DNA from 4 places in the Candidatus Merdisoma sp. HCP28S3_D10 genome. Region 4 is predicted to be linked to each of the others. Evidence: riboswitches for the same ligand, from Rfam matches in the RefSeq annotation. Region 4 holds a riboswitch; each other region holds the start of a gene.
The links. A riboswitch is a leader RNA that binds a small molecule or an ion and turns the genes downstream of it on or off. The one in region 4 is predicted to bind cobalamin.
Positions count from the first base shown of each region.

Region 1 (5,804 bases), on a different contig from region 4:
CACGCTGAACATATCGATCTCCGCATTCTTAAACTCTGCCAGCGTAGTAATCTGCTTACTCTCCTCCTTGCGGCCCGCATGGCGCACAATTCCCACCGGCGTCTCCGGCTTCCGGTATTTCAGCAGAATTTCCGCCGCCTGCTCCACATAGGTTGTGCGCTTTTTGCTCTTGGGATTGTACAGGCAGACAATCATGTCGCCCTGGCCCGCGCAGTCCACGCGCTTCATAATCAGATCCAGCGGGGTCATCAGATCGCTTAAGCTGATCACCGCAAAATCGTGCATCAGGGGCGCGCCCAGAACCGAGGCTGCCGCGCTGGCCGCGGTCACGCCCGGCACCGTCTCAATCTCGATGTCCGCGTTCATTTCCTCTGCCACCTGGTAAATGATACCCGCCATGCCGTAGATACCGCTGTCTCCGGAGCTGACCATGGCCACAGTCTGATCCTTCATGGCTTCCTCTACCGCCATCCGGCAGCGCTTGACCTCCTGCATCATGGGAGTCGCCAGATAATTCTTATCCGGGAAGAACTCCTTCAGCATATCCACATAGGTGGTATAGCCTGTAATAATATCCGCATGATTGATAACCTCGATACATTTGGCAGTCATATGCTCGTAACCGCCGGGGCCGAAGCCCACCACATATAATTTTCCCATTGTATTCTCCATTTTCTATGATAAACATTTATTTTTCCGGCTCCCGGAGGCAGTTTACAAAGGCCTCCAGCTCCTCCGGATCCGCGTTCTCCCGAATCCGGTAAAACAGCTTGTCGATGGCTTTTCCGAAGCCCTTTTTCTCTGCTTCCTCCTCCATCCACTGCTTTACCTCCTGAAGCCTCGGTACCGCCTGCTGGAAAATCATCCAGCACATGAAATCCTCTTCGTATTCCTCCAGAATCTCTCCCGCCTGCTGGACTGCTTCCTTCTTCGCCCTGTTGTTAGCTTCCGCTAACTCCGTGAAGTCGTCCATATTATAGAAAAAGGTGTGGGGGAATTCCGCAATGCTTTCCTCGATATCCACCGGAACCGCCAGATCCACAAAGACTCTCGTCTTATCCGTCCGCAGACGCTCCTTCACCTTCGTTCCGGTCAGCGTATAATGGGGGCTGGCCGTGGCGCTGATAATGACGTCCATGTCGTCGATATAATCGTAGCGCTCCTTATAATCAATCACCGTATCGGACTCGCTCTTTCTGTGGGCGTCATGGGTCAGGGTCACATTGCGGAGGGTGCTGTAGATCCGCAGCCCCTTCAGACTGTACAGGTTCTTCAGCACGATACCGCCAATCTGTCCGGTACCGCCGATAACCATGACGTTTTTTCCCTCCAGGCTTCCGCCGAAGGCCTCCTCTGCCGCTTTTACCGCCAGGGTTGCCGTGGATACGGAGGTTTTGGACAGCTCCGTATCGGTCTTGATTCTTTTGGCACAGGTCACCGCATAGCGGAACAGGGTATTCAGGTATTTCCCGCTGTTGCCGGTCTCCTGGGCCAATCCATGGGCCTGCTTCACCTGGCCGAGGATCTGATCCTCCCCCACTACCATGGAATCCAGTCCCGCGGTCACGGAAAGCAGATGATGAACCGCCTTCCGATCCTGATAAAAGCGCAGATAATCCGATACGTCCTCCTTTAAGGCTACTGCCCCGGACTCCCGGAGAATCAGCTCCTGCAGCCTGGTAAATACATTTTTCTTTTTATCCTGGGCCGCGTCAAAATAAGTGTAGATCTCCGTCCGGTTGCAGGTAGCGATAATAACGCTCTCTGCCGCTCCGCCTTCCTCCCGGAGAATTCTTCCAAGCTCTGCCTGCTTCTCTTTCGTAAAAGCGAACAGCTCCCGGACCTCCAGCGGCGCCGTCTTATGGCTGATGCTGATAAGCCGGATACTCATGACTCTCTGACTCCCTTCCGGAATTCGTGGGTAAAGGTCTTATCATAAAGCTTGGACAGCTCGTAGTCGTCTCCCAGAAAATCGCCTACCACCGTCAGGGCAGTCTTGGTAATGCCTGCTTCCTTTACCTTCTGGGCGATATCCAGAAGGGTTCCTCGTACGATTTTCTGCTCCGGCCAGCTTGCCTTATATACCACAGCTACCGGTGTGTCCGGTCGGTATTCCTTCCGAAGCGTAGCGGACAGCTCGTCCATCATACCGATACTCAGAAAAATGATCATGGTGGCGTGGTGCTTTGCCAGATCTGCAAGCTTCTCGCCCTCCGGCATGGGAGTTCTTCCCTCCATCCGGGTCAGGATCACCGTCTGGCTCACGCCCGGCAGGGTATACTCCTTCTTCAGGGCCGCCGCGGTTGCCAGGAAGGAGCTGACGCCCGGAATGACTTCATACTCGATCCCCATGCGAGAAAGGGCGTCCATCTGCTCCCGGTGCGCCCCGAAGATTGCCGGATCACCCGTATGTACCCGGACTACCTTCAGACCCTTGTCCTCGCCTTCCTTCATAACAGACAGTACCTCTTCCAGAGTCATGGTGGCGCTGTTATAAATCTGCGCGCCCTCCTTCGCGTCTGCCAGCACCTGGGGGTTCACCAGGGAGCCTGCGTAAATGATAATATCCGCGCTGTCGATGAGTTTCTTTCCCTTGATTGTCAAAAGCTCCGGATCGCCCGGGCCTGCACCGATAAATGATACCATAGCTCTACCTCTTCTCTCTCTTGATAATTACGGTTGTAAAGTAACTGTAGCTTCTCTCCGGATCCATCGGTCCGATATATTCGTCTTTCATGCCTACGCAGCTGATCACGGTAGCGCACGCTCTGCTGCGTCCATGCTTTTCCATCAGCTCCAGAAGCTTCGGAATACTGCCTCCGGCCTTCATAACCACCACGTTGTCGTAATGGGCGATGGCGTCCTCCACCTCCTGTCCGGAACGAACAGAGGGCACGATGACCAGGGATTCATTTCCCTCCATCAGGGGCAGCTTTGCCGCAGCTGCTCCGCTGCAGAAGGAGGGGATACCCGGAATGATCTCCGTTTCAAAGCCATGCTCCGCCACATACTGATTGACATATATATAGGTGCTGTATACAGACACATCGCCCAGGGTGATCATAGCGATATTCTTTCCCTTGGAAAGCTCTGCCGTCATCTGCTCGCCTACGGCTGCCCGGCATTTCTTCCGCTCCTCTGTGTCCTTCGCCATCCGGAATACCACTTCCAGGAGCTCTTTCTTCTCCAGATCCACCACCGGACGGATAATCTCCAGCGCGGTGCTCAGTTCGCCGGACTCCTTTACGGGAACGGCGATCACATCTGCCCCGTCCAGAATCCGCTTCGCCTTCAGTGTCAGAAGCTCCGGATCGCCCGGGCCCACACCGATACCATATAATTTTCCACTCATTTATCTTTCCTCCTGCTCCTGGGCGGCACGGGCGCGGTTCATGGCGTCCTCCGTCAGGTCTTTTATGATTTCGCTTGCGATTAAAAGTCCGGCTACGGACGGTACATACGCAGTAGAGCCGGGAACCGATCGCCGCTGCGGGCATTCCCCGCTTACTTCCCCGTTCTCAATGGGGCACACCGACTTCTCTCTGGAATAAAGCACCTTCAACTTCGGAATCCCCCGTTTCTTCAGCTCCCGCCGCATCACTCTCGCCAGCGGGCACACGCTGGTCTGGTAAATATCCGCCACCTCAAACAGGAAAGGGTTCAGCTTGTTGCCTGCGCCCATACTGCTGATAAGGGGTACACCAGCCTTTTCACATTCCTCCACCAGAGAAATCTTCGCAGTGACCGTGTCAATGGCGTCCACCACATAGGTATAGCTGGCAAAATCAAACTGTTCCTTATTCTCCGGAAGGAAGAAGCACCGGTGCGTCTCCACCTGAGCATCCGGATTGATATCCAGAATCCGCTCCTTCATCACGTCGGTTTTGTACTGTCCTACGGTTTTCCGGGTAGCGATAATCTGACGGTTCAGGTTCGTCAGACATACCTTATCGTCGTCAATCAGATCGAAAGCCCCTACGCCGCTCCGGACCAGGGCCTCCACCACATAACCGCCCACGCCGCCGATACCAAAGACGGCTATCCGGGCTTCCTTAAGAAGCTCCATGGCTTCCTTTCCCAGTAATAATTCAGTTCTTGAAAACTGGTTTAACATCTTTTTCTCCTCATGCATCTGTAAATTAAAAAAGAGATCTGTATCGACAGATCTCTCCTTATCATCGGCAGGGGATTTTCTCTTATCCCGCCGCCAAATATATCCGGAACCACTTTCCACGGAAGCCTGTCCATTGCCGCAAAGATCAGGTAGCCTGGCTTTGCAGACAAGCTGCTTACAGTGACCGGATCGCTCAGGCCTTTCACCTGATTCCCCTGTTTTATGCTCAAGGCATACTCTCTGCGTTTTTCGTCTTAGTCAGTTTAGCATACAGACAGACTTTCGTCAATAAAATATACCCCCCTGGGTTTCCCATTTCAACCCAGCAGTGCTTTTTCTACCTTCTCAAAGCCGACACGCTCGATGGTTTCCGCGAAGCGCTCTCCCGGTTGTCCCTGATCCCGGAAGAACAGAATCGCCCGTTCGATCACGTCCAGAGCCTCGTCCTTGGAGGTAAAGATCTTACTAAGAGCCCGACCATGGGAAATCTTCTTTCCCCAGCGGCCTCCGATATAGATCTTGAATCCATAGGTGCTTTCCTTCATGGCGTCAAAGTGACATTTGCCGCGGCAGCGTCCGCAATGGATACAAAGCTCCGGATCGATCTGGAGCTTCTTGTCCACAACCTTGGCAGCGCCCATAGGACAGACTGCCTCCACGGCACACTTTTTACAGCCCTTGCAGGCTTCCTTATCAAAATTCGGAATGCTCTGGCCGATGATTCCCACATCGTTCAGGTTGGGCTTCACGCAGTTATTGGGGCAGCCGCCTACCGCGATTTTGAATTTATGGGGCAGTTTTACATCGTGATAGCCCTTATAGAAGCGCTCATGGATTTCCTCCGAAATGGCAAAGGAATCCAGCAGGCCATACTGGCAGGTGCTTCCCTTACAGGATACGATAGGGCGCACCTTCGGACCGGTTCCGCCGGTCTCCAGGCCTTCCTTTGCGATATACTCCTGAAACGCCCCGATCTTTTCGTAGGGGATTCCCTGTACCTCCACGGTCAGACGGGTGGTAAAGGTCAGGTTGCCATTTCCGAACTGCTCTGCCGCCTCTGCCAGGCATCGCTGCTGGGCCGCCGTTATTTTTCCGTTTACGGTGAGGACACGGGCAGAAAAGCTGTCTGTACCTCTGTTATTTAAAAATCCAAGTCCCTTCAGACGCTTTTCCTCGTCTGCGTCAATGGTTAATGCTGCCATATTTTTCTCCTCCATATTTCGTAATTTTTCTCAGTTGTAATTATTATAACACATGCGCGGCAGATTGGAAATACGATTTATCTAAGCTTCAGCAATTCTTCTGCCGTCTTATCCGGGTATTTCACAACCAAATCATACAGTGGATGGATGACCCCTATGTCTTCTTCCAATTCATCCGCGATCTGGGCCAGCGATTTCCCCTTTGCACACTTCTTTTGAATCATAGAAAGCATATTTTCCACACGGCCTAATTCCCGACCTTCTGCACGGCCTTCCACCAAGCCTAACTCCCGGCCCTCTGCACGGCCCTCTGCACGGCCTTCTGCTCTCTGATATTCCCGTTCTTCCTGTTCGTCATACTCTGTCAGTATCATCCTGCACACCTCCGTTCCATGTTTTGTCAGGATATCTTCCAGTATTCCCCTGTCAATGCACCGCTTGATGCTAATCTCCGTTGCCTCTTCCAGGGACCAGCCTTCATCCATCTT
Region 1 is NZ_JBQHTG010000001.1:251,751-257,554, forward strand. Features, by position in the region: gene cobJ (precorrin-3B C(17)-methyltransferase) at 1-660, opposite strand, end outside; gene hemA (glutamyl-tRNA reductase) at 689-1,891, opposite strand; gene cobM (precorrin-4 C(11)-methyltransferase) at 1,888-2,646, opposite strand; gene cobI (precorrin-2 C(20)-methyltransferase) at 2,651-3,352, opposite strand; gene ACTNCH_RS01105 (tRNA threonylcarbamoyladenosine dehydratase) at 3,353-4,114, opposite strand; cobalamin riboswitch at 4,242-4,370, opposite strand; gene ACTNCH_RS01110 (4Fe-4S binding protein) at 4,432-5,316, opposite strand; gene ACTNCH_RS01115 (hypothetical protein) at 5,394-5,804, opposite strand, start outside.
Region 1: it holds a riboswitch for cobalamin, as region 4 does, so the genes downstream of both, ACTNCH_RS01105 (tRNA threonylcarbamoyladenosine dehydratase) here and ACTNCH_RS05405 (ABC transporter substrate-binding protein) in region 4, are expected to answer to the same signal.

Region 2 (5,804 bases), on a different contig from region 4:
AGAAAATCATGGATATCCTGGACCCCCGGAGTTTCTGCATTTCCTTTTCGCTGTATTCAGGAAGAGACTTTCCCTCAAACAAAATATCACCGGATACCAGCTCTCCTTCCTGTGGCAGAAGTCCCAGAATGGAACGTATCGCCGTAGTCTTTCCGCTTCCGCTTTCACCTACCAGGCTGATAATTTCCCCTCTTTTCATGTGCAGGGAGAAATCGCGCAAAAACGGCTGTCCATGATATGCAACTGTTATGTTCTCTATATCCAGCATGGGAAAGTCCCCTTTTCTATTTATTCTTCTTTATGACGCCGGTGTGATATCCTTTGTTACCCAGTAGTAATCGCACACATAGCTGTGAACGCCTTCCACGGAAGCCGCGGAGCAGAGATTGAAATTATAGGCGCCGCTGCTGATGGTCGCCACGTCCTCCATCAGGATTTCCTGCATCTGTGTAAAGATTTCCGTCCGCTTTTCCGTATCAAATTCGCCGATCAGCTGTTCATACAGCGCGTCGTATTCTTCATTATGATAATTTCCGTAATTAAAGCTTGTATCGGTAATCTTTCCGTACCAGTGCTTCAGGAAGTTCTCCGGATCTCCGGTAGGTGTGGTTACTTCATTGTTGAACATCAGATCAAAGCCCTGGGATACCCGCAGGTCTACTACATTTTCCGGCATGGAAATGGTGCTCTTGATTCCGATTGCTTCCAGCTGAACCCCATACGCCTGCGCAATCACGTCCTTCTGACGGCTGGTTGTCGCTACAATACTGATGTCGATGTTTTTGCCGTCCAGTTCGCGGTATCCGTCTCCATCGCCGTCTACGATACCGGCCTCGTCCAGCATAGCCTTGGCTGCCTCCGGATCGTAGCTGTACGGGTTAGCCAAATCATACCCGGGTACCGGCGTATTATTGGTGTAAGTATAGGAGCCGCCTGTGGATACATCGCACACGGTCTGACCGTCAATTGCCGTCATCACTGCTTTTCTCAGGGTATCGTTGCCCAGCACTCCGTCAAAATTGATAAACCAGTTGCAGACACGGTTTCCACCGGTGACGTCAATCTGATAATCTCCTGCGTTCTCCAGAACCGCTCTGTCAGACGCCGCAATGTTGATTCCCATGTCGGCAGAACGTCCTGCAAGGCCATTGCGCGGGCAGAAGCCTCCCCGAGCTTCATGACATTGACCGTCTCAAAGGGTACTTCACCGTCCCAGTAATTGTCATTTTTTACCAGCTGGATATCATGTTCCGGATCGTTGGATACAAAGCAGTAGGGTCCTGTACAAATCGGTCCGTCTGCAGCGATATCGCGATCCGCAGAGCCAGCCACATCGATAATGCCATACCAGGGATACGCAAGGCAGCCCGGCAGGTCTACCGTCGGCTCACTTGTTACAATCGTCACAGTCCAGGCTTCATCGTCTGCGCTGATACTGTCATATGTGAAATAATTCCAGGGGTTTCCATTTCCGCCCTTATTGGGATCTGTCACATCAAATAATCTCTCCAGGGATTCCCGAACCTTTGTCGCCGTCATCGGTTCTCCATTGGAGAAGGTTACATTTTCTTTCAGCTTTATAGTCCAGGTCAGCTGATCGTCCGCTACAGACCAGTCTTCTGCCAGCCACGGCGACACGGTGCCGTCGTCCTCAAAACGGGTCAGCGTTTCCAGCGCGCCCCAGCGCATCACAAACCGGCTGTTCCAGTCATCTGCCGGATCCAGGGTTGCGCTAGTCAACTCTGTCGCCACATTTAGCTGTGTTTTCGCGCTTCCTCCGTCTGACGCTGCTTTCTGCTCTGTTCCTGCGCTGCCGCCGCATGCTGTGATACTGCCCGCAAGGCACAGGCTAAGGGCAAGGGCAATCAGTTTTTTTCCATTCATGTCCTCTTTCTCCTCTTCTTTCTTCGTTTTTCTGTTGCATTTGGATCTATCATATCTCTAATACAGTCACCCCAGAGATTAAAGATGACTACCGTAATAAAGACCGCAAGTCCCGGACAAAACAGCAGCCACGGGCTGCTCAGTATATAAGTTCTTCCCTCGCTCAGCATATATCCCCATTCCGGTGTAGGGGGCTGGATTCCAAAGCCAAGGAAGGACAGGCTTGCCAGCGACAGTATGATGGTGCCGATATCCGTCGCCGCCGTAATGATCATCGTAGGAAGCGCGTTGGGCAGCATATATCTCATAAGGATTCTGCTGTGTCTGGATCCTGAGATTTCCGCCGCGGATATATAAGTCCTGTTCCGTATCTTCAGCACCAGGCTTCTGGAAAGCCTGGCGTATCTGGTCCAGCTTACCGCCGCAATTGCAATCATGGAATTTTTCAGACTTGGCCCAAGAATTCCCGCGATTGCCATGGCCAGAATCAGATCCGGGAAGGCGATCATCATATCGCCCACTCTCATGATTACCGCGTCTGCCACTCCGCCGAAATACCCTGCTATGATTCCAAGAAAGGTACCCACAACCAGGATTACCGCCACCAGAATCAGTACGCTGTATACGCTGGTGGTCGCCCCGCAGATCACCCGGGAGAACACGTCCCGTCCCAGCGCGTCGGTTCCAAAATAGTGTTCTTTTCCGGGCGCCTGGAACGCGTCGCTCAGTGACGCGCTCAACGGATCGTAAGGAACAATTTTGTCCGCCAGGAACGCCACTGCCAGAATAAGGAAAACCAGAATGGAAAGCACCGCAAATCTTGTATTCTTTTTCATCCGTTCTCCCCCTCCCTGGTTCTCGGATCAATATAATGATAGGATATATCCACCAGCAGATTTACTACCATATAGATTAGGGCTATCCACAATACGAAGCCCTGGATCAGCGGATAATCCCGCGCCTTTACCGCTCCCACCGCCAGGATACCCAGTCCCGGATAGGAGAAAATAATCTCCACCACTGAGGTTCCTCCGAGAAGCGATCCAAAGGAAAGCCCCAGCATGGTAACCAGCGGAAGCATGGCGTTGGGAAGAACCTGGCGGAACAGTATTTCCCACTGATTCATTCCCCGGGCTCTCGCGCCTGTCACATAATCCTGGTGCATCTCCTCCAGTACCGCCGTGCGCACCTGTCTGGAATATTTGGAGGCCATGGCAATGGCCAGCGTAATCCCCGGCAGCAGCATCTGTTCCATTCCGACGGAGCTGCTCGCCACCTTTACCAGTCCCAGCTTCAAAGCGAAGACATATAATAAGATCAGGCCAATCAGGAAGCCCGGAAGCGAAATACCCAGGAAAGAAAGAAAGCGAACGATATAATCCGCTATCCCGTCCTGTCTGACCGCCGAAAGGATTCCAAGGGGAACCGAAACAATTAACATCAGTCCCAGGGAAAACAGGGCCAGCCGGAACGTTGCCGGCAGCCTTTTCATCAGCAGATCCAGTACCGGGGCGCTTTTACTGAATGAGGTTCCAAAATCTCCGTGAAAAATACCGCCTATCCAGTCCACATATTGCTGTAAAAAGGGTTTGTCCAGTCCCATGGACTGCCTGGCCTGCTCCAGCATTTCCGGACTCGGGGTAATTCCCAGAGAATCATACATGGCTGTGGCCGGATCGCCCGGCGCAAGGTAGGTTAATAAAAAGGTCAGAAAGGAAATGCCTATCAGCACTACGCACATCTGGATAAGTCTGGATACGAGCCTGTTCTTTTTCACTGTTTTCCTCCATTTCAATAAAAAAAGCGACTTAATTACACAAAAAAAGCCATAGATGCTTTTGCATCCATGACCGATTTTACATGGGAAATAAGCCTTCGCAAATAGATCGTTCGCTAAGGTTGCTGCATAGCAGTTCTCCTGACTCACATATTCAGGGAAGAAGCCCAGCGAACTCTCCTCGCCTTCTCAGGTTTACCCCAATGGCGGACTTTCATCTAAGGATCATTCTTTATGTATACAGTGGCGGTACCGTCCATGATTTCCACATGATTCTCTATTCTTTATCAGCCGCTGTACGCGACTGACAACACTATGCTCGTTTATTCTACTTGATTCCTCTATATCTATCAAGATTTTTCCATTTTTTGTCTGCCGATAATTCGGCCTAATCCTTCGAAAACGGGAATTATTTCTCTTTCTGTCCATACTTTCCTTGACCCGCTTCTCTTACATAGGTATAATAACCATAGATTGATCTCAATACAAAATCAGGTATAAGGAAATCAGACAAATGGATTACAAACTTTTACTCGACACTGCCGTCATGGCAGGCGAACTCATGCTGGCCAATGGGGCCGAAACCTACCGGGTGGAGGATACCATGCACCGGATGCTTTCCCTGTCGGGACTGAAGACTGCCGAGGCTTTCGTGATGGTGACCGGCTTTCTGGTGACTCTGGACGACCCGTCCATCCAGTCCATGACGGTGACCCGCCGAATTCAGAGCCGGGGGACAAACCTGAGCATCATCGACGAAATTAACAGTATTTCCAGAGGTCTCTGCGGCGGGAAACTGGAACTGGAGGAAGCCTTCCGGCAGATAAAAAAGCTGAAAAAGGAACCGCACCCTTCCCAGGCCTTTCTGCTGGCCAACGCAGGCGTGGCCGCGGCCTTTGCACTGACCTACGGCGGGACCTGGCAGGAGGCCTTTGTGGCGGGTGTGGCCGGATTTTTCATGGCCATCTGCCTGCATCTGTGCAGCTGCATGAAGCTGCCCTCCTTCTTCGGAATCCTGCTAAGCGCTGTGGTAATCTCATTGTTCGCAGGCGGACTTCTGAAGTTTCTTCCTATTATAGGGAACCTGGATTCCATCATCATCGCGGCCATCATGCCCTTGGTTCCCGGTGTGGCCATCACCAACGCGGTATTTGACACCCTGCACGGGGATTATATCTCCGGCTCCGCCCGGATGATGGAGGCCTTTGTGGTCGCCGCCTCTGTAGCTATGGGTATTGTCATCGGACTTCGTTTCATTCAGTAAGGAGGAAAGGCTTTTATGCTGATACAGGTTATAGGCGCGTTTTTTTCCGTTGTGGCCTTTTCTTTTCTGCTGCACGTACCGCGCAAATATATCATCTGGGCCGGTTTCACCGGCGCGGTGGGCTGGTGGCTATATCTGGTTCTTATGGACCTTCAGTTTTCCATGGCTGTGGCCACTTTCCTGTCCGGGTGTCTCATTTCCCTCTGCGGACAGTTTTTTGCAAGAATTTTAAAGACTCCGGTCACCATTTTTGTTATTCCCGGCATTTTGCCGCTGGTGCCGGGCGCCGGTATGTTCCGGATTGCCCGCTCCGTCATCCGTTCCGACGGAATGACCTCCCACCACGTTACCCAAACGCTGATTGTGGCCGGAATGATTGCCCTGTCCCTCATGGTGGTGGACAGTGTTTTCCGATTATTTTTTAAGAACAAAGGAGATTGTCATGTGGATCGCCAATAACTGGACTGATTATGAAATACTGGATACCTCGAGAGGAGAAAAGCTGGAACGCTGGGGCAACTACCTGCTGGTGCGTCCGGATCCCCAGGTTATCTGGGATACCGAACGGAAGGCCCCGGGCTGGAAGCGTATGAACGGCCATTACCACCGCAGCAAAAAGGGCGGCGGCGAATGGGAGTTCTTCGACCTGCCGGAGCAGTGGACCATTCAGTATCCTCTCTGTCAAGGACAAAATACCCTGACCTTCAACCTGAAGCCCTTCAGCTTCAAACATACGGGACTGTTCCCGGAGCAGGCTGCCAACTGGGACTGGTTCGGCGAGAAAATCCGCAATGCCGGACACCCTGTGAAAGTACTGAATCTCTTCGCCTACACCGGTGGCGCTACCCTGGCTGCCGCTGCCTCCGGAGCTTCCGTCAC
Region 2 is NZ_JBQHTG010000003.1:258,653-264,456, reverse strand. Features, by position in the region: partial or broken gene ACTNCH_RS09580 (ABC transporter ATP-binding protein) at 1-268, opposite strand, end outside; gene ACTNCH_RS09575 (ABC transporter substrate-binding protein) at 299-1,087, opposite strand; gene ACTNCH_RS09570 (ABC transporter substrate-binding protein) at 988-1,884, opposite strand; gene nikC (nickel transporter permease) at 1,881-2,720, opposite strand; gene nikB (nickel ABC transporter permease) at 2,717-3,661, opposite strand; cobalamin riboswitch at 3,776-3,989, opposite strand; gene ACTNCH_RS09555 (threonine/serine exporter family protein) at 4,176-4,925, shown strand; gene ACTNCH_RS09550 (threonine/serine exporter family protein) at 4,941-5,384, shown strand; gene ACTNCH_RS09545 (class I SAM-dependent methyltransferase) at 5,368-5,804, shown strand, end outside.
Region 2: it holds a riboswitch for cobalamin, as region 4 does, so the genes downstream of both, nikB (nickel ABC transporter permease) here and ACTNCH_RS05405 (ABC transporter substrate-binding protein) in region 4, are expected to answer to the same signal.

Region 3 (5,804 bases), on a different contig from region 4:
AGCGGCGCCTATCTGTATCATTGCCCCGATTTCTTCCTGGGCGGCCGCAGTAACCGGCTTTGTAGAGGGAGAGGACGGACTGGCCCTGTTTGTCAGCGCGATTCCCTATAATTTCTACGCGATTCTGACTATCGTTATGATGATTACGATAGCAATTCTGAACATTGATTTCGGTTCTATGAAGGTCCATGAGGACAACGCAAAGAAGGGCGACCTGTTTACTACGCCGGATAGACCTTACGGCAACGCAGAAGGCCTGGATAACGTGGGAAATGGTTCCGTAAAGGATTTGCTGATTCCGATTCTTTCCCTGATCATCTGCTGTGTTATCGGCATGATTTACACCGGCGGCTTCTTTGACGGCGCGGACTTCGTGACCGCCTTCTCCAACAGCGACGCGTCCATCGGTCTGGCCATCGGAAGTGCTTTCGCCCTGGTCATCACGATTCTGCTGTATGTGAGCCGTAAGATCCTGGGCTTCAAGGAGTGCATGAACTGCATTCCCGAGGGCTTCAAGGCCATGGTTCCGGCCATCATGATTCTGACCTTCGCCTGGACCCTGAAGGCCATGACAGACAGCCTGGGCGCCGCGGAGTTCGTGGCTAATCTGATTAAGAGCAGTTCTCAGGGTATGGTTGCTCTGCTTCCGGCTATTATTTTCTTGGTTGGATGCTTCCTGGCTTTTGCCACCGGAACCTCCTGGGGAACCTTTGGTATCCTGATTCCGATTGTGGTAGACGCGTTCCAGACCACCCATCCGGCGTTGATGACCGTGGCCATCTCTGCCTGCATGGCGGGCGCTGTCTGCGGCGACCACTGCTCCCCGATTTCCGATACGACCATTATGGCGTCCGCGGGAGCCCAGTGTAATCATGTGAACCACGTATCGACCCAGTTACCCTACGCGGTGAGTGTGGCGATGATTTCCTTTATCACCTACATCGTGGCCGGATTTACCCAGTCTGCGGTGATTTCCCTGCCGGTGGGTATCGTGCTGCTGCTGGGATATCTGTTCCTTATGAAAAAACGTGGAAAATAATCGCGGAAAACAGTTGATTATTTTAAAAAGCCTGTTATACTACAGGTGTAGGTTGTGAAAATTAAATAGGAAGCAGCTGGTGCCGTTTCAAAAAACGGAGAATAGGGAAGCAGGTGAGAATCCTGCGCGATCTCGTCACTGTAAGCAGGAGTGGATTGCCATTACGTCACTGAGTCATCGGGAAGACGGCAAGACGCGATAGTACTGTAAGCCAGGAGACCTGCCAGACTGTGGTGCGGGGAATAAATTTTATTCCGGATCACGAAGATTGATTGTACCGAATGAAGAAATAGAAATCAGGAACAACTGAGATCCGACGATCCATTCGATCGTCGGATTTTTTTATCCCCGATTTTCCTGTTTAATTCAGAAATCCAAAATTACCTTCGGGGAGGAAAAGAAAGATGAAAAAGAAACTTGTAACACTCTTATGCGTAACCACTCTGACAGCATCCATGCTGGCAGGCTGCGGCAGCAAGGCTGAGACGCCGGCTGCAGACACTACTACTACGGAAGAGACCACAGAAGCTGCAGAGGAGACTGCAGACGACGCGGACGCAGATCAGGAGGCAGCTGACAACGTAGCAGCCCTGATTGATAAGATCTATGTTCAGGAGAGAACAGAGACCACAGACGCTGACTGTAAGGCAGCCAAGGAAGCATGGGACGCTCTGACAGACGCTCAGAAGGAGCTGGTAGAGGGCGAGAACGCTGATCCGGATTACTTCGGACGCGACACCGGAGACGCTTCCAAGGATGATCCGAGAAACCAGGACGAGATCGGCGAGAACGAGCTGCTGGTAGTAAGTTTTGGTACTTCCTTCAATGACAGCCGTGTAGCTGATATCAAGGGTATCGAGGACGCTCTGGCAGAGGCAAATCCGGACTGGTCCGTAAGACGTGCCTTTACCGCACAGATCATCATCAATCATATCCAGGCCCGCGACGGCGAGGCAATTGACAACATGGATCAGGCTCTGGATCGCGCAGTTGCCAACGGCGTAAAGAACCTGGTAGTACAGCCGACCCATCTGATGCACGGCGCTGAGTACGACGAGCTGATGGAGGCGGTAGACGCATACAAAGATAAATTTGAGTCTGTAAAGGTAGCTGAGCCGCTTCTGGGCGAGGTTGGAGCAGACGCTTCCGCAATCAACGCAGACAAGAAGGCTGTTGCCGAGGCTATTACTGCTGAGGCTGTAAAGACGGCTGGTTTTGATACTCTGGATGCAGCAAAGGAAGATGGCGTGGCATTCGTATTTATGGGTCATGGTACCTCCCATAACGCAAAGGTGTCCTACAGCCAGATGCAGGCACAGATGAAGGATCTGGGATATGAGAACGTATTTATCGGAACCGTAGAGGGCGAGCCGGAAGAGACTGCATGCGAGAATGTGATTAACGCAGTTGCAGAGGCTGGTTACACCAAGGTTGTACTTCGTCCGCTGATGGTAGTTGCCGGCGACCATGCAAACAACGACATGGCAGGCGACGATGACGATTCCTGGAAGAGTATGTTCAACGCATCCGGCAAGTTCGAGAGCGTAGACTGCCAGATCGCAGGTCTGGGCGAGATCGAGGCAATCCAGAATCTCTATGTTGCTCATACCGCAGAGGCTATGAAATAAGTAAGGATAAAGGACAAGAAAAGAAATGAAGAAGAAAATCATCGCGTTAATGGGAATGGCAGTTATAAGCTGCGCACTGCTGATGGGATGCGGCAGCAAGGCTGAGACGCCGGCTGCAGAGACTACCACAGAGGCGGAAAGCTCCGATGAGGAAACTGCAAAGACAGAAGAAACGGCGGAGCCGGAAAAGGCTGATTCAGAAGAAGCTGCAGCTGTGACACTGGAGGACGGCGTTTACACCGCAGATTTCAATACAGACAGCAGTATGTTCCATGTAAATGAATTTTACGAGGGAAAGGGAACGCTGACCGTAAAGGACGGACAGATGACCATTCATGTGGTTATGCCTTCCAAGAACATTGTGAATCTGTATGAAGGTCTGGCAGAGGATGCCCAGAAGGACGGCGCAGAGCTTCTGCAGCCGACCGTAGAGACCGTAGATTTCGGCGATGGTACAGAACCGGAGGAGGCCAATGCCTTCGACGTACCGGTTCCCGCACTGGACGAGGAATTTGACCTGGCGCTGATCGGAACCAAGGGCGTATGGTATGACCATAAGGTCAGCGTATCCAATCCGGAGCTTCTTCAGGACTAGGTTTTAGAAAAAGCGAACAATAACATGCAGGGGCTGTTGTAGAATGTGCAGAACGTTTTGCGGCAGCCCCCTTGTTCCATAGAAAGAGGATGAGCAGGATGACACTTGGAGAATTACAGCTTGAGGACGGCAGCTACACCGTAGAGGTAAGCCTGGAGGGCGGAAGCGGAAGGGCAACCATAGAAAGCCCTACGGAACTGTCCGTAGAGGACGGACAGGCGATGGCAGAGATTACCTGGAGCAGCAATCATTATGATTATATGGTGGTGGACGGAGAAAAATATCTTCCGGTAAGCAGAGAGGAACACTCTGTTTTTGAAATTCCGGTGGAGGTATTTGACGAGGAGATCCCCGTAATCGGCGATACCACAGCCATGAGTACGCCCCACGAGGTGGAGTATACCCTGACCTTTGCGTCGGATTCTATTCAGACCGGCAAAGGAAGCGGTAACGGAAATCAGAGCGCAGGTATGGCTGCGGCGGGAATCATTCTTGTGGCGGTAGCGGCAGGGATTGCGGCAACCGTGATTCAGAAAAAGAGGAATACAAAGGCATGAAAAAGAAATGGACGGCGCTGCTGCTGTGTCTGGCCTTGTGCCTGACAGCGGCCTGCGGATCAGCGGGTGGCGGCGGAGCAGAGAAAAAGCGCGACACAGAAATCAGTAAAGAGCTGACCTGGACGGACAGCATGAAGCTGGAGTACGCGCAGAAATTTACCGTAGACAATTACGAGGGCGGTTATGAGCTGGTGACGATTGCGGATGACGGACGCTTTCTGGTGGTTCCGGAAGGAAAAGAAGCGCCGGAGGATCTGGATTCGGATATCACGGTTCTGAGACAGCCCATTCAGAATATATATCTGGTAGCCACGGCAGCCATGGATATGTTCGTATCCCTGGACGCCCTGGACAGCGTCCGCTTTAGCGGAACGAAGGCGGAGGGCTGGTATATCGAGGAAGCGAAGAACGCCATGGAAAATGGCAGCATTCTCTACGCAGGCAAATATTCCGCGCCGGATTATGAGCAGATCCTGGCAGAACACTGCGGGCTGGCCATTGAGAATACCATGATTTCCCATACGCCGGAGGTAAAGGAGCAGCTTGAGAAATTCGGGATCCCGGTTCTGGTGGATCATTCCAGCTACGAGCCGGAGCCGCTGGGCCGGACCGAGTGGGTGAAGCTTTACGGACTTCTGACCGGGCATGAGGAAGAAGCGGAGGCGGCCTTTGCCAGAGAAGCCGACGCTTTTAAAGCAATCAGCGGTGAGAAAGCTACCGGCAAGACCGTGGCCTTTTTCTATATTACCAGTACCGGCGAGGCAAATGTGCGGAAATCAGCGGATTATCTGCCGAAGATGATTGAGCTGGCAGGGGGAAGCTATATCTTCCAGAATCTGGGAAGCGAAGAGGACGCGACCTCGACGATGTCCATGCAGATGGAGGAATTCTACGCAGGAGCAAAGGACGCGGATTATATCATTTACAACAGTACCATCGAAGGAGAGCTGTCCTCCATGGAGGATCTGCTGGCGAAGAGCCCGCTGCTTCAGAAATTCCGGGCAGTGCAGGAGGATCATGTGTACTGTACGACGAAGAATCTGTACCAGTCTACCATGGAGCTGGGAACGATTATCTCCGATATCCACCGGATGCTGACGGGGGACGATGGGGATCTGACATACCTGTATAAGCTAAACTGAGCATGAGAGAAGAGACAGGAGGAAGAAGATAGACATGAACCGGGTGACAGGCGGCAGCAATGCCGGAAACAGAGGACGATACGGGGCGGCCTTTTTCATATTGGCCTTGCTGGTGCTGGTATTTCTGGTCTTAAGCATCTGTATCGGAACCGTAACGATTCCCCTTCAGGAGATTCCACGGATTCTGGGAAAAAACGGAAGCAGTGATACCTATACGGATATCGTTATGGGAATCCGTTTCCCCAGGGCGGCTGCGGCAGGTATTCTGGGCGGCGGACTGGCCCTGTCAGGGTATCTGTTGCAGACCTTCTTCCACAACCCCATCGCAGGCCCCTTTACCCTGGGTATCTCCTCCGGTGCCAAGCTGGTGGTGGCCCTGGTGATGGTGGCGTCCCTGGGAAATGCCCTGCGTGTAAGCTCCTGGGTGATGATTGGTGCGGCCTTTGTGGGCTCCATGATCTGTATGGGCTTTGTGATTCTCATGTCCCGGGTACTGGATCAGATGTCCATGCTGATCGTCAGCGGTGTCATGATCGGCTATATCTGTTCGGCAGTGACGGACTTTGTGGTTACCTTTGCGGACGACGCAGATATCGTCAATCTCCACAACTGGTCCAAGGGAAGCTTTTCCGGTATGACCTGGGATAACGTGCTGATTATGGCTATCGTAGTGTGTATCACGGCCATCTGTGTATTTCTGATGTCCAAGCCCATCAGCGCTTACCAGATGGGCGAGGCCTATGCGAAAAATATGGGCCTGAATGTGCAGCTTTTCCGGATTCTGCTGGTGCTTTTATCCAGCGTCCTGTCTGCCTGTGTGACGGCCTTTGCGGGTCCTGTTTC
Region 3 is NZ_JBQHTG010000001.1:595,986-601,789, reverse strand. Features, by position in the region: gene ACTNCH_RS02765 (Na+/H+ antiporter NhaC family protein) at 1-1,039, shown strand, start outside; cobalamin riboswitch at 1,100-1,281, shown strand; gene ACTNCH_RS02760 (sirohydrochlorin cobaltochelatase) at 1,444-2,667, shown strand; gene ACTNCH_RS02755 (hypothetical protein) at 2,693-3,262, shown strand; gene ACTNCH_RS02750 (hypothetical protein) at 3,361-3,819, shown strand; gene ACTNCH_RS02745 (ABC transporter substrate-binding protein) at 3,816-4,961, shown strand; gene ACTNCH_RS02740 (FecCD family ABC transporter permease) at 4,996-5,804, shown strand, end outside.
Region 3: it holds a riboswitch for cobalamin, as region 4 does, so the genes downstream of both, ACTNCH_RS02760 (sirohydrochlorin cobaltochelatase) here and ACTNCH_RS05405 (ABC transporter substrate-binding protein) in region 4, are expected to answer to the same signal.

Region 4 (5,804 bases):
TCGCAGGCGAGGGTCTGATTGGTATTCTGTTGGCAGTCTTCGCTATCATTCCGATGGCAGACGGCTCCCTGGGTGATTTCCTGGGTACCATCGTATCCGGTACTACGATCAACAGCAACATTGGTGGTCTGGTATTCTTTGCGCTGCTGACTGCGACCCTGTTCAAGGTTACCATTGGTAGAAAGAAGAAATAAATGAAGAAAAAGAAAAATTATCTGGATTATGTGCCGGTCTGCGCGCCGGGCTACAACTGGAAGCTGAATGAAAAGAAGCAGGTGGAGATAGAAGTACAGAATAAGGGCTTCTATAACCGGCTGGCACAGAAGTTTTTCAAGCGGCCCAAAGTAAGCTATATCAGCCTGGACGAGTACGGCAGCTTTGTATGGCAGCAGATGGATGGACAGCGGACCATCTATGATATCAGCTTTCTGGTAAAAGAACGCTATGGGGAAAAGGCGGAACCGCTTCTTCCGCGTCTTACAAGGTTTTTCCAGATCCTGTATCAGAATCACTATATTGGATACAGTACTCCGCTGAAACAGAAAGAATCATAAAAGATTAAGAATTGGCAGCAGCCCTTCCTCCCGGAGGACTGTTGCCTTTTTCATTGGAAACAGGTAAAATAGACATCAGATAGAAAAAGAAACGGCGTCAGCGAAGGGACGGAAATGATGGCGGGACGAAAAGGCTCTTTTTTCAGTGAACTGTTAAAATATATCTCAGTCAGCATTCTGGCGGTTTTTACAGCGCTTCTGGTAGGAGGCGTGCTGTGGGCGGCGGAAGGCTTTTCCGTGCCCGGAAAAAGTGGGGAAACTCTGGCAGATGCGAAAGAAGAGGGCAAACTTTCCGTGGAGGTTCCGACGGTTCAGGTGGTGCAGCCCGCAGAGAAAGACAACGCCGGGGAAAATCCGGACGCCGAAAATCCGGATGTTTTTTTAGAGGAAGAAGCCCCGAACGCTCCCCAGGATACAGCCGAACCCAAAGAGAATGTCACGCTTCTTTTTGCAGGCGACCTGTTCCTGACCGACATATTGCAGGAAAAATATGATAAAAACGGGGCTTCGGCCGCGGCCGCCCCAGAGCTTCTGTCTGTCACCCGCAGCGCGGATATCTTTATGCTGAATCAGGAATTCCCCTTTGGCACCACAGGCGAAGCGGTGGAGGATAAGGAGTATACCTTCCGGGTAGATCCGAAGTATGTGTCCCTGCTGCCGGAGCTGGGCGTGGACGTGGTAACACTGGCCAATAACCATATGCTGGATTACGGACGGGGCCCGCTTAAGGAGACCCTTGAAGCGTTGGACGAGGCAGGAATTCTCCATGTGGGAGCGGGGCAGAACCTGGAGGAGGCCAGCGCCTTGAAAACCATCGAGGCAGGAGGATGGACCATCGGCTTTCTCGGAGCCACCCGTGTGATTCCGGAGCATTCCTGGACGGCGTCCTGGAGCAATTCCGGTCTCTTTACCACCTATGATCCCACGAAGCTTCTGGGGGAGATACAGGCGGCGAAGCAGCAGTTCGACTATGTGGTGGTCTATGTCCATTGGGGAATCGAGCGGAACACAGAGCCGGAGGAGTATCAGAAGTCCTTGGCCCGCCAGTATATCGACGCCGGGGCAGACGCTGTGATCGGCGCGCACCCCCATGTGCTGCAGGGGATTGAATATTATCAGGGGAAACCGATTTTTTATAGCCTGGGCAATTTTATTTTCGCGAACCGGACCTACGAAACCATGATGGCAGAGCTGACCATTACAGACGACGGCATAGAGGTAAGGGTGATTCCTTGTGTCAGTACGGCCAACCAGATGGGACTGATGGACGGCAGTGGGCGGGCAGCCTTCTACGGAAACCTGCAGGGACTGTGCTTCGGCGGCGTTACGATAGGGGAAGATGGAAGCGTCAGGGAGTAAGAGAAAAAAGATGTATAAATTATCAGAAAAATATAAAAAATACGTGAAATATAAAGAAATTAAAAATTTTGAGAAAAACACTTGCATTTCCTGTTGCCTTATTATATACTAAACAAGTCGCAAGGGTGCGGCACAAAAACATAGGAAATGGTCGATTGGTCAAGCGGTTAAGACGTCGCCCTCTCACGGCGAAAACAGGGGTTCGATTCCCCTATCGACTGCTGAAAAGCTTCTGGTTATCCAGGAGCTTTTTTGTTTTATCGCACTGTGGAGAAGTGGAAGGAACTGGCATGGATTAACAATATTTGATGCTTGACAAGAAAAAAGAAAATAGGTAATATATCTAACGGAGTGAGTGTCGGCTAACAGAAATGTTGAGCCGGTGAAAAGGGAAACAGGTGTAAATCCTGTGCGGTGCCGCCGCTGTAAGCGCGAAGTTTCAGGGCCGTTTTCCTTCACTGTCCGCAAGGTACAGGAAATGGTACGGGACGGGAAGAAGGAAGACAAATAAGGCCGGCGTAAGTCAGAAGACCTGCTTATTCTGCTTTTGCTGTCACGGTCCATGACATTTGCGAAAGATAGAGGGCGCAGTGCGTCCGGATGCCGAATACGGGTGCATCTTCTGATTTGAATAGATCAGAGGGTGCTTTTTTATGGACAAATTATTATACAGAACGAAGGAGAAGAAACATGAAGAAGAAAGTAGTAAGCGTACTCTTAAGTACCTGTCTCGCGGCGAGCCTGCTGGCTGGCTGCGGTTCCAAGGCTGCGGATACCACAACAGAGGAGAACACAGAGGCTGCCGAAAGCACCGACGAGGCAAAGGAGACTGCAGACGCAGACGACGCCTATGAGCCGGTTACCATTACCCTGAACCTGGAGCGTTCCGGATTGGGCGAGAACGTAGAGTACACCATCACCAAAATGCCCTCCGCTGTGGTAGCTTCCGGTGACCAGATGGCAGACTTTTTCTTTGATCTGGGACTGCAGGATCGGATGGTAGGCTATACCAAGGGCTTCTGCTGGAGTACGGCTTCTGAGTATCCGGCCCGCGATCAGGTTCCCCAGCTGATGAACCCGGGCGAGGGTCTGACAAATCTGTCCAAGGAAGAGCTGCTGGCAACCGGCTGCGATTTCCTGATGGGCTGGGATTCCACATTTTCCGATAAGAATTTCAACAAGGATTTCTGCGATGAGAATGGTATCGCCATGTATTTCCCGTATGTATGCACAGACAGCGCAACCTTTGCGGATCTGTATAAGGACTATGAAACTCTGGGCGAGATCTTCAAGGTGCAGGATCTGGCAGCTGAGAAGGTGCAGGCTATGAAGGATACCCTGCAGGAGGTGCAGGACGCTCTGGGCGATGAGGCCTATGAGAATCCGGTAAAAGTATTTGCTTATGATTCCGGAGAGGATGTACCGTTTACCGCTTGCCAGGGTATGCCGGGCGATATCATCAAGAAGGCCGGCGGTATCTCCATCTTCGATGATATCGAAGCAGGCTGGGCAAAGCCCTCCTGGGAGGAAGTGGTAGAGCGTGATCCGGACGTGATTCTGATTCTGGAGTATACCGGAGACGATGTAGCAGAGAAGCGGGAGTTCCTGGAGACCAATGAATTCACCAAGGATCTGCGCGCCGTAAAGGAAGGCAGAATCTACTCCGTATGCTGCAGCGATATGCAGGGAAGCGCAGGAAGCGCCAACGCAGTGAAGACCATTGCAGAGCAGCTGTATCCGGATAAATTCTAACAGGGGAAAAGACAGGGGAGAAAGCTATGAAAGGAACAGTAAAGTCGGGCAAAGGCCGCTTCCTTGTGACTCTGTTGCTGGTATTGCTGCTGATTGCCGCGGTATTGACCATATCCGTAACCATCGGCGCAGTGAACGTCTCAGCAGGCGATATTGGCAAAATTCTTGTAAATAAAATCTCCGGGAAGGATATCTTTCGAATTGCCTGGGAGGGCAAGACAGAAAATATCATCTGGAATATCCGGTTCCCCCGCGTGCTGATGGCCTTTATCGTAGGTGCGGGACTGGCTCTGTGCGGCGTCCTGATGCAGGCGCTGACGAAAAATCCCCTGGCGGATCCCTATGTACTTGGCATCTCTTCCGGCGCTTCCGCCGGAGCAGTCTGTGCCATCCTGCTTGGCTGGTTCAGCTTCATGGGCGGGTATTCCGTTATCTTTGGCGCTACCATGGGAGCGGCTGTCTCCATCTGTCTGTCTTTAAGTATCGCCTCCATTCATGGCCGGATTACCTCGACGCAGTTGGTTCTGGCGGGTATCGCGACTTCGGCCCTGTTCTCAGCCTTTACCAATCTGATGGTATACGGAATCAATACGGGATCGGATAAGACGAAGATGGCGCTCTATTGGATGGTAGGATCCTTAAGCGGAGCCACCTGGAGCAAGCTGAGATATGTGGTGGTGGTTGGCGTTGTGGTAATCGTGGTCATTTTCCTATTCGCGAAGGAGCTGGACGTATTGCTTCTGGGCGACGATGTGGCGGAGACGCTGGGCGTGGATACGCGGAAAATGAAGTTGGTTATCATCGCGGCTTCCACGATTCTGACTGGCGTTGTAGTATCGGTCAGCGGCGTGATCGGCTTTGTGGGGCTGGTGGTGCCTCATATCATGCGGAGTTTTGTGGGATCCGGACACAGACGCCTGATTCCCATGGCGATTCTGGGAGGAGGACTCTTCACAATGCTTACCGATCTGATTTCGCGTACCATCATCGCCCCGTCTGAATTGCCCATCGGCGTGGTAGCGGCCTTTTTCGGCGCGCCCTTCTTCCTGTACCTGATTCGTCGGGGCAATATGGGAAAAAAGTAGAGGAGTCAGGTTATGAGTTTACAGGTAAAAAATCTGGATTATCAGATAGGCGGAAAAAGCATTCTGGAACAAATCTGCCTGGAGGTGAAGGACGGGGAATTTGTCGGCCTGGTAGGACCGAACGGCTGCGGCAAATCCACCCTTCTGAAGAATATCTACCGGACTTATAAGCCGGGCCGGGGGACAGTCTTTCTGAACGAAAAGGACGTGCTGGATTTTTCCTTCAAGAAAATGGCCGGAGAAATGGCGGTTATGGCGCAGGAAAACCATGTGGAGTTTGATTTTGAGGTGCGGGATATGGTCATGTTCGGCCGGTATGCCAAGAAGAAATTCCTGCAGGGAGATTCCGCGGAGGATCGGAAGCTTTGTGAGAAATGTCTCCGGGAGGTGGGACTGTCCGGCTATGAGCACCGCTCCTACTTAAGCCTCTCCGGAGGCGAGAAGCAGCGTGTGCTGCTGGCCCGGGTGCTGATGCAGGAGAGCGCCTTTATCGTGCTGGACGAGCCCACCAACCATCTGGACGTGAGCTACCAGTATCAGATTATGGATATTTTAAAGGGGCAGGAAGTGACGGTATTTTCGTCCATTCACGACCTGAATCTGGCTGCCCTGTACTGCGATCGGATTATTTTCATGTACCAGGGGAAAATTGTGGACTACGGTACGCCGGAAGAGGTGCTCACAAAAGAAAATATTCGGGAATACTTTGGCATTGAAGCGCAGATCACAACCAATACGGCCACCGGAAAGCGCCAGATCTATTATCTGCCCGGTTGGGTCAAAAGCGGAAAAAGGGCTTGACAAAATCCGCTTCTCTGCCTATAATAAACGCAGATTTACACATAAACCAAAAGGCTTTGACGGGAACAAGTAGAAGTCGGAGGGAGCGGACAGAAAGCAGCCGGGCGATGAGAGGCGCGCGTATCTCCTGATTTTGAATACATCCCCGAGCTTCGCACCGAACCCATTTCCGGAAGCGTTTTTCCGAGGCAGGAAGTAGGCTGCGACGGAATCCCGCACCCGTTAGCGTGCTAGAGTGTCGATAGCTGGCACT
Region 4 is NZ_JBQHTG010000002.1:65,790-71,593, forward strand. Features, by position in the region: gene ACTNCH_RS05385 (OPT family oligopeptide transporter) at 1-194, shown strand, start outside; gene ACTNCH_RS05390 (PqqD family protein) at 195-554, shown strand; gene ACTNCH_RS05395 (CapA family protein) at 672-1,913, shown strand; tRNA gene ACTNCH_RS05400 (tRNA-Glu) at 2,063-2,134, shown strand; cobalamin riboswitch at 2,250-2,467, shown strand; gene ACTNCH_RS05405 (ABC transporter substrate-binding protein) at 2,604-3,665, shown strand; gene ACTNCH_RS05410 (FecCD family ABC transporter permease) at 3,692-4,750, shown strand; gene ACTNCH_RS05415 (ABC transporter ATP-binding protein) at 4,763-5,551, shown strand.